One region of the Streptomyces sp. NPDC059002 genome, then DNA from elsewhere that is predicted to be linked to it. Evidence: riboswitches for the same ligand, from Rfam matches in the RefSeq annotation. Region 1 holds a riboswitch; each other region holds the start of a gene.
What was found. Region 1 has a riboswitch for thiamine pyrophosphate ahead of thiC (phosphomethylpyrimidine synthase ThiC). Riboswitches for the same ligand answer to the same signal wherever they lie in the genome.

Region 2: it holds a riboswitch for thiamine pyrophosphate, as region 1 does, so the genes downstream of both, ACFWZ2_RS34140 (thiamine ABC transporter substrate binding subunit) here and thiC (phosphomethylpyrimidine synthase ThiC) in region 1, are expected to answer to the same signal.
Region 3: it holds a riboswitch for thiamine pyrophosphate, as region 1 does, so the genes downstream of both, thiO (glycine oxidase ThiO) here and thiC (phosphomethylpyrimidine synthase ThiC) in region 1, are expected to answer to the same signal.

The regions. Positions count from the first base shown of each region.
Region 1 covers NZ_JBHYJI010000072.1:24,912-29,359, forward strand. The annotation lists gene ACFWZ2_RS38155 (SsgA family sporulation/cell division regulator) at 1-402, shown strand, start outside; gene ACFWZ2_RS38160 (YibE/F family protein) at 592-2,019, opposite strand; TPP riboswitch at 2,091-2,250, shown strand; gene thiC (phosphomethylpyrimidine synthase ThiC) at 2,243-4,030, shown strand; gene ACFWZ2_RS38170 (hypothetical protein) at 4,145-4,448, shown strand, end outside.
Region 2 covers NZ_JBHYJI010000055.1:25,380-29,827, reverse strand. The annotation lists gene ACFWZ2_RS34150 (ABC transporter ATP-binding protein) at 1-100, opposite strand, end outside; gene ACFWZ2_RS34145 (ABC transporter permease) at 100-1,800, opposite strand; gene ACFWZ2_RS34140 (thiamine ABC transporter substrate binding subunit) at 1,776-2,861, opposite strand; TPP riboswitch at 2,940-3,056, opposite strand; gene rlmN (23S rRNA (adenine(2503)-C(2))-methyltransferase RlmN) at 3,103-4,209, opposite strand; gene ACFWZ2_RS34130 (hypothetical protein) at 4,311-4,448, opposite strand, start outside.
Region 3 covers NZ_JBHYJI010000049.1:55,996-60,443, reverse strand. The annotation lists gene thiE (thiamine phosphate synthase) at 1-74, opposite strand, end outside; gene ACFWZ2_RS32705 (Rv2175c family DNA-binding protein) at 174-539, opposite strand; gene ACFWZ2_RS32700 (NAD(P)/FAD-dependent oxidoreductase) at 689-1,858, opposite strand; TPP riboswitch at 2,043-2,156, shown strand; gene thiO (glycine oxidase ThiO) at 2,154-3,368, shown strand; gene thiS (sulfur carrier protein ThiS) at 3,365-3,586, shown strand; gene ACFWZ2_RS32685 (thiazole synthase) at 3,594-4,388, shown strand.

The DNA of each region.
Region 1 (4,448 bases):
TTCCTCGTTTCCGAGGAGCTTTCGTTCCGCATCCCGGTGGAGCTGCGCTATGAGACCGGGGATCCCTATGCCGTGCGGCTGACGTTCCACCTGCCGGGGGATGCGCCGGTGACGTGGGCGTTCGGGCGGGAGTTGCTGGTCGACGGGGTGGGCAGGCCGTGCGGTGACGGGGATGTGCGCATCGAGCCCACCGACTCCGATCTGCTCGACGAGGCGCTGATCAGGCTGCAGGTCGGCGGGGACCAGGCGCTGTTCCGGGTGGGGATTCCGCCGCTCCTCGCGTTCCTCGACCGTACGGACAAGCTGGTGCCGCTCGGGCAGGAGCGGGCGCTGGCCGACTTCGACTCGCATCTGGACGAGGCGCTCGACCGGATCCTCGCCGAGGAGCAGAACGCGGGCTGATCCGCTGCGGTCAACGGGCGGATGCGGATGGCAGATTGGTGCATTTCGTGGCATCCGCGGGGGCGTCGGGAGACGTCGCCGGGGGACTGACGGTCAGGCGGCAGGCGGCAGGCGGCAGGCGGCGGGTTGGCGGCGGGCTGGCCGCAGGCAAGGCGGCAGTCGGCACGGACCGGGCTTACGACTTACGGCTCACGGCTTGCGGCGACGTCCTCTGCCGCCGCGGGACGGCCGGGCGGCAGGCTGGGCGGCAGGCTGGGCGGCACCGGACATCGCGGCGCGCGGACTGCCCGGACCCGGACCCGGCCCCAGCCCCAGCTCCGTGGAGCGGTCGGCCGAGACGACGAGGGCGGCCAGCGCGGTCGTCACCGGCACCGAGGCGACCAGGCCGATCGAGCCGATCAGGGTGCGGACGATCTCCTCGGCGACGAGCTCGCTGTTGGCCACCGTGCCCACGCTGGACTGGGCGATCGAGAAGAGGAGCAGCAGGGGCAGCGCGGCGCCCGCGTAGGCGAGGACGAGGGTGTTGACGACCGAGGCGATGTGGTCGCGGCCGATGCGGATGCCCGCACGGTAGAGGCCGCGCCAGCCCATCGTCGGGTTGGCCTGGTGCAGTTCCCAGACGGCCGAGGTTTGGGTGACGGTCACGTCGTCGAGCACGCCGAGCGAGCCGATGATGACGCCCGCGAGCAGCAGGCCGCTCATGTCGATGGACGGATACAGGCCGTGGATGAGGCCGGTGTTGTCGTCCGTGTTGCCGGTGAGCGCGGCCCAGCCGATGAAGAGCGAGCCGAGCAGGCCGATGAGGAGGAGGGAGATCAGCGTGCCGAGTACCGCGACGGATGTGCGGGCGGTGAGGCCATGGCAGAGATAGAGCGCGATCAGCATGATGGCGCTCGCCCCGATCACCGCGACGACCAGCGGGTTCGAGCCCTGCAGGATGGCCGGCAGGATGAAGAAGGTCAGGACCAGGAAGCTGATGGCGAGCGCGACCAGGGCCATCACGCCGCGCAGCCGTCCCACCACGACGACGGCGAGCGCGAAGATCCCGGCGAGCAGCGCCATCGGGATCTTGCGGTTCACATCGGTGACCGAGTACTGCAGCCCCTCGGGCGCCTTGGGCTCATAGGCGACCACCACCTGCTGGCCCTGGTGCAGCTGCCGGGGCGAGTCCGGCTGGATGATCTCGGTGAAGGTGCGGCCCTTGTCCTTGCCGCTGGTCACCTCGATCGTCGCCTTCTTGCAGGTGCCGTCCGCGCTGGACTGGGCGGACTGGCCCTCCGCGGTGGAGGTGTCGCCGTTCGGCGGGGTCTGCGAGGGGTTGAGGTCCTTGCAGGACAGCTCCTGCACCTTCGTGACCGTCGCCGACTGCGTCTGCCGGTCGAAGCCGACGCCGGTGCGTTCGTGGCTCGGCGTGCCGCCCGGCCAGAACACCAGGAGCCCCACGACCACCGCGGTGGCGAAAGGAATCAGCACCGCGGCGATGACCTTGCGCAGATGTTTGGAGACGGGCGCGGCCGGGCCGTGACTGTGCGAGTGGCCGTGCCCGTGACCGTGCCCGTGGGGGTCGGGGAGGGGTGGCTGCGAGGGTGGCTGGGACGGCGGCTCAGTGGTGGTCACTGCCCGATCATCGCAAGAACGGAGGGGGCCCTCTGTTCAGCGCGCCCGATATGACGCTAGCGTGGAGCCACCTTTGCAATCGCGGGAGCTCGGAGCACCGGGCTGAGAGGGCGCTGACCTCCGTACGAGAAGGCACGAGTGAATCGTGCCCGAGCCATACGGAATCCGCTGCGTCGACCGCCGAACCTGTTACCGGGTAATGCCGGCGTAGGGAGTAGGTCTCATGACCACATCGGACGCACGCACGCCTGCCTCGACGCAGCACCAGAGCGACGAGGCCGGGAAGTCCATCGGCTGGCACAAGGCGTATGTCGAGGGCTCGCGCCCCGACCTGCGGGTGCCGGTCCGCCAGGTGCACCTCACCAACGGCAAGGCCGTGACCCTGTACGACACTTCGGGTCCGTACACCGATCCGAACGCCGAGACCGACGTCCGCCGCGGACTGCCGCCGCTGCGGGAGAACTGGATCATCGCCCGCGGCGACACCGAGGAGTACGTGGGCCGCCCGCCCCGTCCCGAGGACGACGGCATCAAGCACACCTCGCCGCGCGGCGGGCTCAAGAACCTCGACGCGGTCTTCCCCGGCCGCCCGCGCCAGCCGCGCCGCGGCCGCCAGGGACAGGCGGTCACGCAGCTCGCGTACGCCCGCCGGGGCGAGATCACGCCCGAGATGGAGTTCATCGGGATCCGCGAGAACATCGACCCCGAGGTCGTGCGGCAGGAAGTCGCCGCGGGCCGGGCCGTGATCCCGGCGAACGTGAACCACCCGGAGATCGAGCCGATGATCATCGGCAAGAAGTTCCTGGTGAAGGTGAACGCCAACATCGGCAATTCCGCGGTCACTTCCTCCATCGAGGAGGAGGTGGACAAGATGACCTGGGCGACCAAGTGGGGCGCCGACACGGTCATGGACCTGTCCACCGGCCGGAACATCCACACCACCCGCGAGTGGGTCCTGCGCAACTCCCCCGTGCCGATCGGCACCGTGCCGCTCTACCAGGCCCTGGAGAAGGTCGACGGCAAGGCCGAGGAGCTGACCTGGGAGATCTACAAGGACACGGTCATCGAGCAGGCCGAGCAGGGCGTGGACTACATGACGGTGCACGCGGGCGTGCGCCTTCCATATGTCCCGCTCACCGCACGCCGCAAAACCGGCATCGTCTCGCGCGGCGGTTCGATCATGGCCGCCTGGTGCCTCGCGCACCACAAGGAGAGCTTCCTCTACGAGCACTTCGAGGAGCTGTGCGAGATCCTCGCGGCGTACGACGTGACGTACTCGCTCGGCGACGGCCTGCGCCCGGGGTCGATCGCGGACGCCAACGACGAGGCGCAGTTCGCCGAGTTGAGGACCCTCGGCGAGCTCAACACCATCGCCAAGCGGCACAACGTGCAGACCATGATCGAGGGTCCTGGCCACGTCCCGATGCACAAGATCAAGGAGAACATCGATCTCCAGCAGGAGATCTGCGAGGAGGCGCCGTTCTACACGCTCGGCCCGCTGACCACGGACATCGCGCCCGCCTACGACCACATCACCTCCGGCATCGGCGCCGCGATGATCGGCTGGTGGGGCACCGCGATGCTCTGCTACGTCACGCCCAAGGAGCACCTCGGCCTGCCCAACCGCGACGACGTGAAGACCGGTGTCATCACGTACAAGATCGCGGCGCATGCGGCGGACCTCGCCAAGGGGCACCCGGGCGCGCAGGACTGGGACGACGCGCTCTCGGACGCGCGCTTCGAGTTCCGCTGGGAGGACCAGTTCAATCTGGCCCTCGACCCGGTCACCGCACGGGAGTTCCACGACGAGACGCTGCCGGCCGAGCCCGCGAAGACGGCGCACTTCTGCTCGATGTGCGGGCCGAAGTTCTGCTCGATGAAGATCTCGCAGGACATCCGGCGCGAGCACGGCGGTGACCTGGGCAGCGAGGACATCGAGGCGGGCATGGAGCAGAAGTCCAAGGAGTTCGCCGCGGCAGGCAACCGGGTCTATCTGCCGATCGCCGACTGAGCGAACACCACACGTGGGCGGGACCGTGGACGGGACCGTAGACGGGGGTGTCCGTGGAGTGCCATTCTCCTGAGACCGCACGGTTCAGGACATTGGTGCCCTAGGTGGTGCGATATGGCGACATCTCTGCGGATACCCCGGTCGGCCACTCTTCTGCTCCTGAGTCTCCTGTGTCTGCCCGCCCTCGCGTGCGGGGGCGACAGCGATGACGACGGAAGTACGTCCGGAGGCGGGGTCGCGGCTTCCGGCGGCGGTGTCATCGGCGGCGGCTCGACCACGGGCGGCGGAACCGGGGACACCGGTGACAGTGGTGCCAATGGGGACACCGGCGACAGTGGTTACAGCGCGAGCGCCGGTGGCAGTGGCGACAGCAGTGACAACAGCGGTGGCAGCAGCGGCGACGACGGCGGCGATGACG
Region 2 (4,448 bases), on a different contig from region 1:
CGATCTCGTGCGGGGCGACATCGAGGTCGACGGCGTCGAGCACGGCCCGCGCCCCGAACCGCACCGTCGCGTCGCGCAGGCTCAGCAAGGCGGTCGTCATCAGAACTCCCCCGTGGTGCGGTCGGTGCGGATGCGTTCCAGGAGCAGCAGCGACACCGCGCACACCACCATGAGAATCGTCGAAAGGGCCATCGCCTGCCCGTAGTTGAGGTCACCGGCCCGCCCGAGCAGCCGCGCCACGGCGACCGGAAGCGTCGGGTTGTCGGGCCGCGCGATGAAGACGGTCGCCCCGAACTCGCCGAGCGACACGGCGAACGCGAACCCGGCGGCGATGAGCAGCGCCCGCCGCACCATCGGCAGGTCCACCTCCCGCCAGGCCCGCAGCGGCGACGCCCCGAGCACGGCCGCCGCCTCGCGCAGCCGTCCGTCCACCGCGCGCAGGACGGGCAGCATGGTGCGGACGACGAAGGGCACGCCCACCAGCGCCTGCGCGAGCGGCACCAGGATCCAGGAGGACCGCAGATCGAGCGGCGGCTTGTCGAGCGTGATCAGGAACCCGAAGCCCACGGTCACCGCGGACACCCCGAGCGGCAGCATGAGCAGCGCGTCGAACCCCCGGACCAGACGTCCCGCGCGCCGGGTGAGCGCGGCCGCGGCAAGCCCGCCGATGACGACCGCGATGGCCGTGGCCACGACCGCGTACTGCAGCGAATTCCAGACCGCCTCGATCGGCGGCACCAGGAAGGCGCCGCCCTCCGCCGAGGTCAGCTCCTTGTAGTACGCGAATCCGAAGCCCTCGGGACCGGCGGCGCCTCCGAAGGAGCGCTGGATCAGCACCCCGAGCGGCAGCAGGATCAGTACGACGACCGTCGCCATGACCAGGCCGAGCAGCGTCCACTGCCCCGCCCCGCGCGGCCGCCGCGCCACCGTCGAGGCGTCGACCAGCTTCAGCGCGCTCTCGCGCCGCCGCACCGTCCACGCGTGGATCGCGAGGATCAGCCCCACCGCCGCGAACTGCACCAGGGTCAGGACGGCGGCCGTCGGCAGGTCGAGCAGCTGTGCGGTCTGCCGGTAGATCTCCACTTCGAGCGTGGAGTACGCGGGCCCTCCGAGGATCTGCACGACACCGAACGAGGTGAAGGTGAAGAGGAAGACCATGAGCGCGGCCGCGGCCACCGCAGGGCCGAGCGCGGGCAGCGTCACCGTCCGCCAGGCACGGAACCGGGAGGCCCCGAGCATCCGCGCGGCCTCCTCCTGCCGCGGGTCGAGCTGCGACCAGAGGCCGCCCACCGTCCGTACGACGACCGCGTAGTTGAAGAAGACGTGCGCGAGCAGGATCGCCCACACCGTGGTGTCCAGGCGCACGCCCCACAGCTCGTCGAGCAGCCCGCCCCGCCCGAGCAGCGCGAGGAAGGCCGTCCCGACGACGACGGTCGGCAGCACGAACGGCACCGTGACGACGGCCCGGAGGACCTGCTTGCCCGGGAAGTCGAAGCGCGCGAAGACATACGCGCCGGGGAGCGCGATCAACAGCGTGAGCGCGGTCGACGCGAGCGCCTGCCAGGTGGTGAACCACAGCACGTGCCGGATGTCGGACTGCCCGAGCACGTCCGCGATCCGCCCGAACTGCCAGACCCCGTCGATGTGCAGCCCGCGCGCGACGATCGCCGTGACCGGATAGGCGAAGAAGAGCGCGAAGAACGCGACGGGCACGGCCATCAGACCGAGCCGCGCCGCGCTTCCCCTGCTCAGTCCCGCGCGGGAGCGGGCCTTGGCTACTTCAGTACGAGCGAGGTCCACGACTTGATCCACGGCTCACGGTTGTCGGCGATCTTCTTGGGGGCCATGGTCTCGGGCTTGTCGACCGTCACACCGTGCTCGGTGAACAGCTCGGGCAGCTTGGTGCCCTCGCGCACCGGGTTCACGAACATGTTCAGCGGCATGTCCTCCTGGAACTCCTTGCCCGCGAGGAAGTCGAGGAGCGCCTTGCCGCCCTTCTCGTTCTTGGCGTTGCTGAGCAGGCCCGCGTACTCGACCTGCCGGAAGCAGGTGCCGGTCGCGACGCCGGTCGGCGCCTGCTTGGGCTGCGGCTTGGCGTAGAGGACCTCGACGGGCGGGGACGAGGCGTACGACACGACGAGCGGCCGGTCGCCCTTGGCCTTCTTGCCGCCGGAGGACCCGGAGAACTCCTCGTTGTAGGCCTGCTCCCAGCCGTCGACGACCTTGACGCCGTTGGCCTTGAGCTTCTTCCAGTAGTCCTGCCAGCCGTCGTCGCCGTACTTGGCGGCGGTGCCGAGCAGGAAGCCGAGCCCGGGCGACGAGGTCGAGGCGTTCTCGGTGACGAGCAGGTCCTTGTACGCGGGCTTGACCAGGTCGTCGAAGGACTTCGGCGGCGCCAGCTTCTTGTCGGCGAAGTACTTCTTGTCGTAGTTGACGCAGATGTCACCGCTGTCGACGGGCGTGACCCGGTGCTTGTCCTGGTCGACCCGGAACTCGGGCTTGATCTTGTCCGAGCCCTTGGCCTCGTACGACTGGAAGAGCCCGTTGTCGAGCGCGCGCGAGAGCAGGGTGTTGTCGACGCCGAAGAAGACATCGCCCTGCGGGTTGTCCTTGGACAGGATCGCCTTGTTCACCGCGGCGCCCGCGTCACCGTCCTTGAGGACGTTGACCTTGTATCCGGAGCGCTTCTCGAAGTCCTTCAGTACGTCCTTGGAGACGTTGAAGGAGTCGTGGCTGACGAGCGTGACGTTCTTGGAGTCGGTCTTCCCCGACCCGCTGTCGGAGCTGCCGCACGCGGAGACCGCGACGAGCCCGATGCCCACCGCGACGGCGGTGAACGTGACCTTCTTGGTGGTGCTCACTGGAACTTCCTCCTGGGTGACCAGGAGAAGACGCGGCCCTGCGCGCGGACCGAGCGATCCGCGTGCAGGGCGCAACAGCTTGAGTAATGACCGAACTTCCTACCCAGAATGACCTGGGCGAGGTTCAGAGGGTCTGCGGCCCACCTGTCCAAGGTGCCGCACTCTCAGCGCTGTGGCGCTCCCCTGTCGGAATATGCAGATGTGTGTACGAGGACGTACGCCCGCCAGACTACCCCTCGGCCTACCGCTCGGACGCGGCGAGCTGGCCGCACGCTCCGTCGATCTCCTGGCCACGGGTGTCCCGGATGGTCACCGGCACCCCATGGGCGGCGATGGCCTCCACGAACGCCTTCTCGTCCTCGGGCCGCGACGCCGTCCACTTCGAGCCCGGCGTCGGGTTCAGCGGAATGAGATTGACGTGCACCGGCTTGCCCTTGAGTAGCCGCCCGAGCCGGTCACCACGCCACGCCTGGTCGTTGATGTCCCGGATCAGCGCGTACTCGATGGAGAGGCGACGCCCCGACTTCGCGGCGTACTCCCACCCCGCGTCGAGCACCTCCCGCACCTGCCACCGCGTATTGACCGGTACGAGGGTGTCGCGCAGCTCGTCGTCCGGCGCGTGCAGCGAGATCGCGAGGCGGCACTTGAAGCCCTCGTCCGAGAACCGGTGGATGGCGGGCACGAGCCCCACCGTCGACACCGTGATCCCGCGCTGCGAGAGCCCGAGACCGTCCGGCTCCGGGTCGGTCAGCGCACGGATGGCGCCGACGACCCGCTTGTAGTTGGCGAGCGGCTCGCCCATGCCCATGAAGACGATGTTGGAAAGCCGCGCGGGGCCGCCCGGGATCTCGCCGTCGCGGAGCGCCCGCATGCCGTCCACGATCTGGTGCACGATCTCACCGGTCGACAGGTTCCGGTCGAGCCCGGCCTGTCCCGTGGCACAGAACGGACAGTTCATGCCACAGCCCGCCTGGGAGCTGATGCACATGGTCACCCGGTCCGGGTACCGCATGAGCACCGACTCCACGAGCGTCCCGTCGAAGAGCCGCCAGAGCGTCTTGCGGGTGGTGTCGTCGTCACAGCTGATGTGCCGCACCACGGACATCAGATCCGGCAGCAGCGCCTCCCGGAGCTTCTCGCGCGCACCGGCGGGGATGTCGGTCCACTCCGCCGGGTCGTGCGCGTACCGCGCGAAGTAGTGCTGCGACAGCTGCTTGGCGCGAAACGGCTTCTCGCCGATGGCGGCAACCGCCTCCTTGCGCTCTGCGGGCGTGAGGTCGGCGAGGTGCCGCGGCGGCTTCTTGGCTCCGCGGGGGGCGACGAAAGTGAGTTCTCCGGGCTTAGGCATGGCTCTACTAGTGTCGCAGATGCACGCCCATGCCTCTCGCGGCCGAAAATGCCGCCCGGCCGGCCCCCGTCGACCCCCGTCTCAGGTCAAGATCCCGGGCCTCAGCCGAAGACCCCGCCGATCACCACGGCCACCCGGGATCCGTAGGTCTTCCAGCGGTGCGACGTCCGGCAGTACAGGCGCGGCCTGCGCCGCCCGCCCTGCCCTATCAGCGTCTCGCACCACTTGCACGGCAGATC
Region 3 (4,448 bases), on a different contig from region 1:
TGGCGCTTGCGGGCGTCCACGCACAGGTAGAGCCGGGCGTCGGCGAGCCGTACGGCCGCGGGCTTGGTGGCCATGGAGAGGTCCCCCCGTTGTCGGTGTCGGTGCGCACGGGGCCGCCGGTGATGCGGTGTGCGCACCACCCGCGGCCCCGTGCGTCGGACGGTTCGTTCAGGTCAGACGGCGAGCGCCTGGGCGCGGCGCTTCACCTCCGTGCCGCGATTCTCGCTCAGAGCCTGCGCGGGGGTGCCGGGCAGGGTCGGGTCGGGGGTGAAGAGCCACTCGAGCATCTCTTCGTCGGAGAAACCGTCGTCCTTCAGGAGCGTCAGGGTGCCGACGAGGCCCTTGACGACCTTGTCGCCGTCGATGAAGGCGGCCGGCACCTGAAGCGCGCGGTTCTCACCACGGCGTACGGCGATCAGCTGGCCCTCCTTGACCAGCTGGCGCACACGCGTCACCTCGACATCGAGCATTTCGGCGATGTCGGGCAGGTGGAGCCAGGCGGGGACGAGAGCATCGGTCTTTGCGTCAATCTCGGTCACGGGTCAAGCGTATCGCTGGCCGGGGGCCTGGAGCTGGGGGAGGCTTCTCGGGGCCGAGGGCCGAGGGCGGGGGCCCTTGTGTGTCGGGTGCGGGTTCGTTCTGGTTGCTCGCGCAGTTCCCCGCGCCCCTTAACGGGGCCCCGCCGCCGTCAGAGGTGCAGTTCCGCCTTCTTCAGAGGGACCGACGGGTCCGATGCGAGAGTGGGGTCCAGGTGTGCGCCCGCCTCGATGAGTTTGCGGCCCTGGGCCAGGTCGCGGGGGCGGCCCACGGCCAGGACGGCGACCAGGGCGCCCTCGCGGAGCCAGCAGACCGACCAGGCCGCGGTGGTCGGGTCGCCGCGCCAGATCAGCTTGTCGGCGGCCGCGTGATGGCCCGCGTACTGCACGAAGCGGCCGAACTGCTCCGACCAGAAGTACGGCACGGGGTCGTACGACGCGGGGGCCTCACCGATGATGTTCGCCGCCACCGTGCGCGGGCCCTGCAGGGCGTTGTCCCAGTGGTGGACGAGCAGGCGCTCGCCGTACCTGCCGGAGGGGAAGGAGGAGCAGTCGCCGACCGCGTACACGTCGGGCGCGGAGGTGCGCAGTCCCGCGTCGGCCACGACCTCCCTGCGGGTGCCGAGCTCGATGCCGGAGCCGGTGAGCCAGGCCGTGGCGGGGCGGGCGCCGATGCCGACGACGACGGCGCCCGCGGGCAGTCGCGTGCCGTCGGCGAGGACCACGGTGCCGGGCTCGACGCTCTCCACGCGCGCGTGGGTGCGCAGCACGGCTCCGGAGTCCGCGTACCAGTCCTCCATGGGCGCCGCCACCTCGGCGGGCAGCGCTCCCGCGAGCGGGCGTTCCGCGGCCTCGACCACGGTGACCGCGCAGCCCGCCTCGCGCGCGGCGGTGGCGAACTCGGCGCCGATCCAGCCCGCGCCGACGACCACGACGTCGTGCTGCTCGGCGAGCACGGGCCGCAGCCGCTCGGCGTCGTCGAGGGTGCGCAGGAGGTGGACGCCGGGGACGCCTTCGGTGCCCGGCAGCCGGATCGGTTCGGCGCCGGTCGCGAGGACCAGGACGTCGTACGTGATGGGGCCCTGCGCGGTGTCCAGTTCATGGTCGGCGGGGCGCACCCCGGTGACCTCGCGGCCGAGGTCGAGGGTGATGCCCAGCGCCTCGAAGTCGATGTCGAAAGCGGAGCCCTCCGCCTTGCCGAGCAGCACCGCCTTGGACAGCGGCGGCCTGTCGTACGGCTGGTGGGGTTCCGCGCCGACCAGGGTGACCCCGCCGGTGAACCCCTGCTCGCGCAGGGCGACCGCGGTCTGCACCCCGGCCATCCCCGCGCCGACGATGACGACGTGCCGCTCTGCGTGCCTCTGCTGGTCGCTCACCCGATCACCTTAGGACGACGGCCCCGCCCGCATTCAGAGGCGCAGGAGGAGATCTTTGACACACCGTCACTGCGCATACCCGGACAGCTCCCCTACTGCGGCAGGAAGCGACGGGCTAGGGTGGCCGGTGCAGAGCACTCGCGGGAGCCCGGACGCACCGGGCTGAGAGGGAGGCTGGGACGGCCTCCGACCGTACGAACCTGATCCGGGTCATGCCGGCGAAGGGAGGGGCTGGACGCCCATGCATCCACGTACGACGACACCATCCGCCACCACAGCAGACGTCCTGGTCGTCGGGGGCGGCATCATCGGCCTGGTCACGGCCTGGCGGGCCGCGCAGCGCGGTCTGTCCACCACGGTGGTGGACCCCGAGCCCGGCGGCGGCGCCGCGCAGGTCGCCGCGGGCATGCTGGCCGCCGTCACCGAACTCCACTACGGCGAGCAGACGTTGCTCGGCCTCAACCTCGAATCCGCGCGGCGCTATCCGGACTTCGCCGCCGAGCTGACCGAGGCGAGCGGGCGCGACCTCGGCTACCGCGCGTGCGGCACGCTCGCCGTCGCGCTCGACTCGGACGACCGTGCCCACCTGCGTGAACTGCACGCGCTGCAGCGGCGTTCGGGGCTCGCATCGGAGTGGCTGAGCGGCCGCGACTGCCGGCGCCTGGAGCCGATGCTGGCGCCCGGCGTGCGCGGCGGGCTGCGGGTCGACGGCGACCACCAGGTCGATCCGCGCCGGCTCGCAGCGGCGCTCGTGGTGGCCTGCGAGCGGGCCGGTGTGGTCTTCCACCGCGGTTGGGCCGAGCGCCTCTCGGTCGTACGCGACCGGGCCCGCGGCATCGTCACCGCGGACGGCACCGAGCTGACCGCGGACCAGACCGTGCTCGCCGCGGGCAGCCTCAGCGGGCGCCTCGCGGACGTCCCCGACGACGTCCTGCCGCCCGTGCGCCCCGTGAAGGGGCAGGTGCTCCGGCTGACGGTGCCGAAGGCGTACGCGCCGTTCCTGAGCCGCACCGTGCGCGCCGTCGTGCGCGGCGGCCATGTCTACCTCGTGCCGCGCGAGAACGGCGAGCTCGTCGTCGGCGCGACCAGCGAGGAGCTCGGCTGGGACACCACGGTCACCGCGGGCGGCGTCTACGAACTGCTCAGGGACGCGCATGAACTCGTCCCCGGCATCACGGAACTGCCGCTCACCGAGACCCGCGCGGGACTGCGCCCCGGCTCCCCCGACAACGCGCCGATGCTCGGCCCGACGCGTCTCGCGGGGCTTCAGCTGGCCACCGGCCACTTCCGCAACGGCGTCCTGCTGACGCCGGTCACGGGTGACGTGATGGCACACGCCCTCACCACCGGCGAACTGCCGGACGAGGCGCGCCCGTTCACCCCACGGCGCTTCGCCGACTCTCCCTGCGCCCCCTCCCCCGCCACTTCTGCCGCCCTTACGGAGCAGCCCGTATGACCACCACACCTGTGTCCGTCGCCGTCTCCCTCAACGGAGAGGTACGGGACGTCGCCCCCGGCACCACGCTCGGAGCGCTCGTCGCCACCCTGACCTCGGCCCACTCCGGAGTGGCCGCCGCCCTCAACGAAACCGTCGTCCCGCGCGCGCGGTGGTCCACCACGGCGCTCAGCGCGGGCGACCGCGTCGAAGTACTCACCGCAGTGCAGGGAGGCTGAACCGGCCATGGCAGACGACCCCTTCGTCATCGGCGGCCTCACCCTCTCCTCGCGCCTGATCATGGGCACGGGCGGGGCGCCGAGCCTCGACGTCCTCGAACGGTCCCTCGTCGCGTCCGGCACCGAGCTGACCACCGTCGCGATGCGCCGCCTCGACCCGGGCGTGCAGGGCTCGGTGCTCTCCGTGCTCGACCGGCTCGGCATCCGCGTCCTGCCGAACACGGCGGGCTGCTTCACCGCGGGCGAGGCCGTCCTGACCGCCCGCCTCGCGCGCGAAGCGCTCGGCACGGATCTGGTGAAGCTGGAGGTGATCGCCGACGAGCGCACGCTGCTGCCCGATCCGGTCGAGCTCCTGGACGCCGCCGAGGTCCTGGTCGACGACGGCTTCACGGTCCTTCCGTACACGAACGACGACCCGGTGCTCGCGCGGAAGCTGGAGGACGTGGGCTGCGCGGCGATCATGCCGCTCGGCTCCCCCATCGGCTCCGGGCTCGGCATCCGCAACCCGCACAACTTCCAGCTGATCGTGGAGCACGCGCGCGTGCCGGTGATCCTGGACGCGGGCGCGGGCACGGCTTCCGACGCGACGCTCGCGATGGAGCTGGGGTGCGCGGGTGTGATGCTCGCCTCCGCGGTGACGCGGGCCCAGGAGCCGGTCCTGATGGCGGAGGCCATGCGGCACGGCGTCGAGGCGGGGCGCCTCGCGCACCGGGCGGGGCGGATCCCGCGGCGGCACTTCGCGGAGGCGTCGTCTCCCGGGGAGGGCATGGCCAGGCTGGATCCGGAGCGGCCGGCCTTCTGAACGCCGACGTGATCCCCGGTGACGGTCACAGCTCCGCTGCAGTCTGGCCGCAGAGCATCC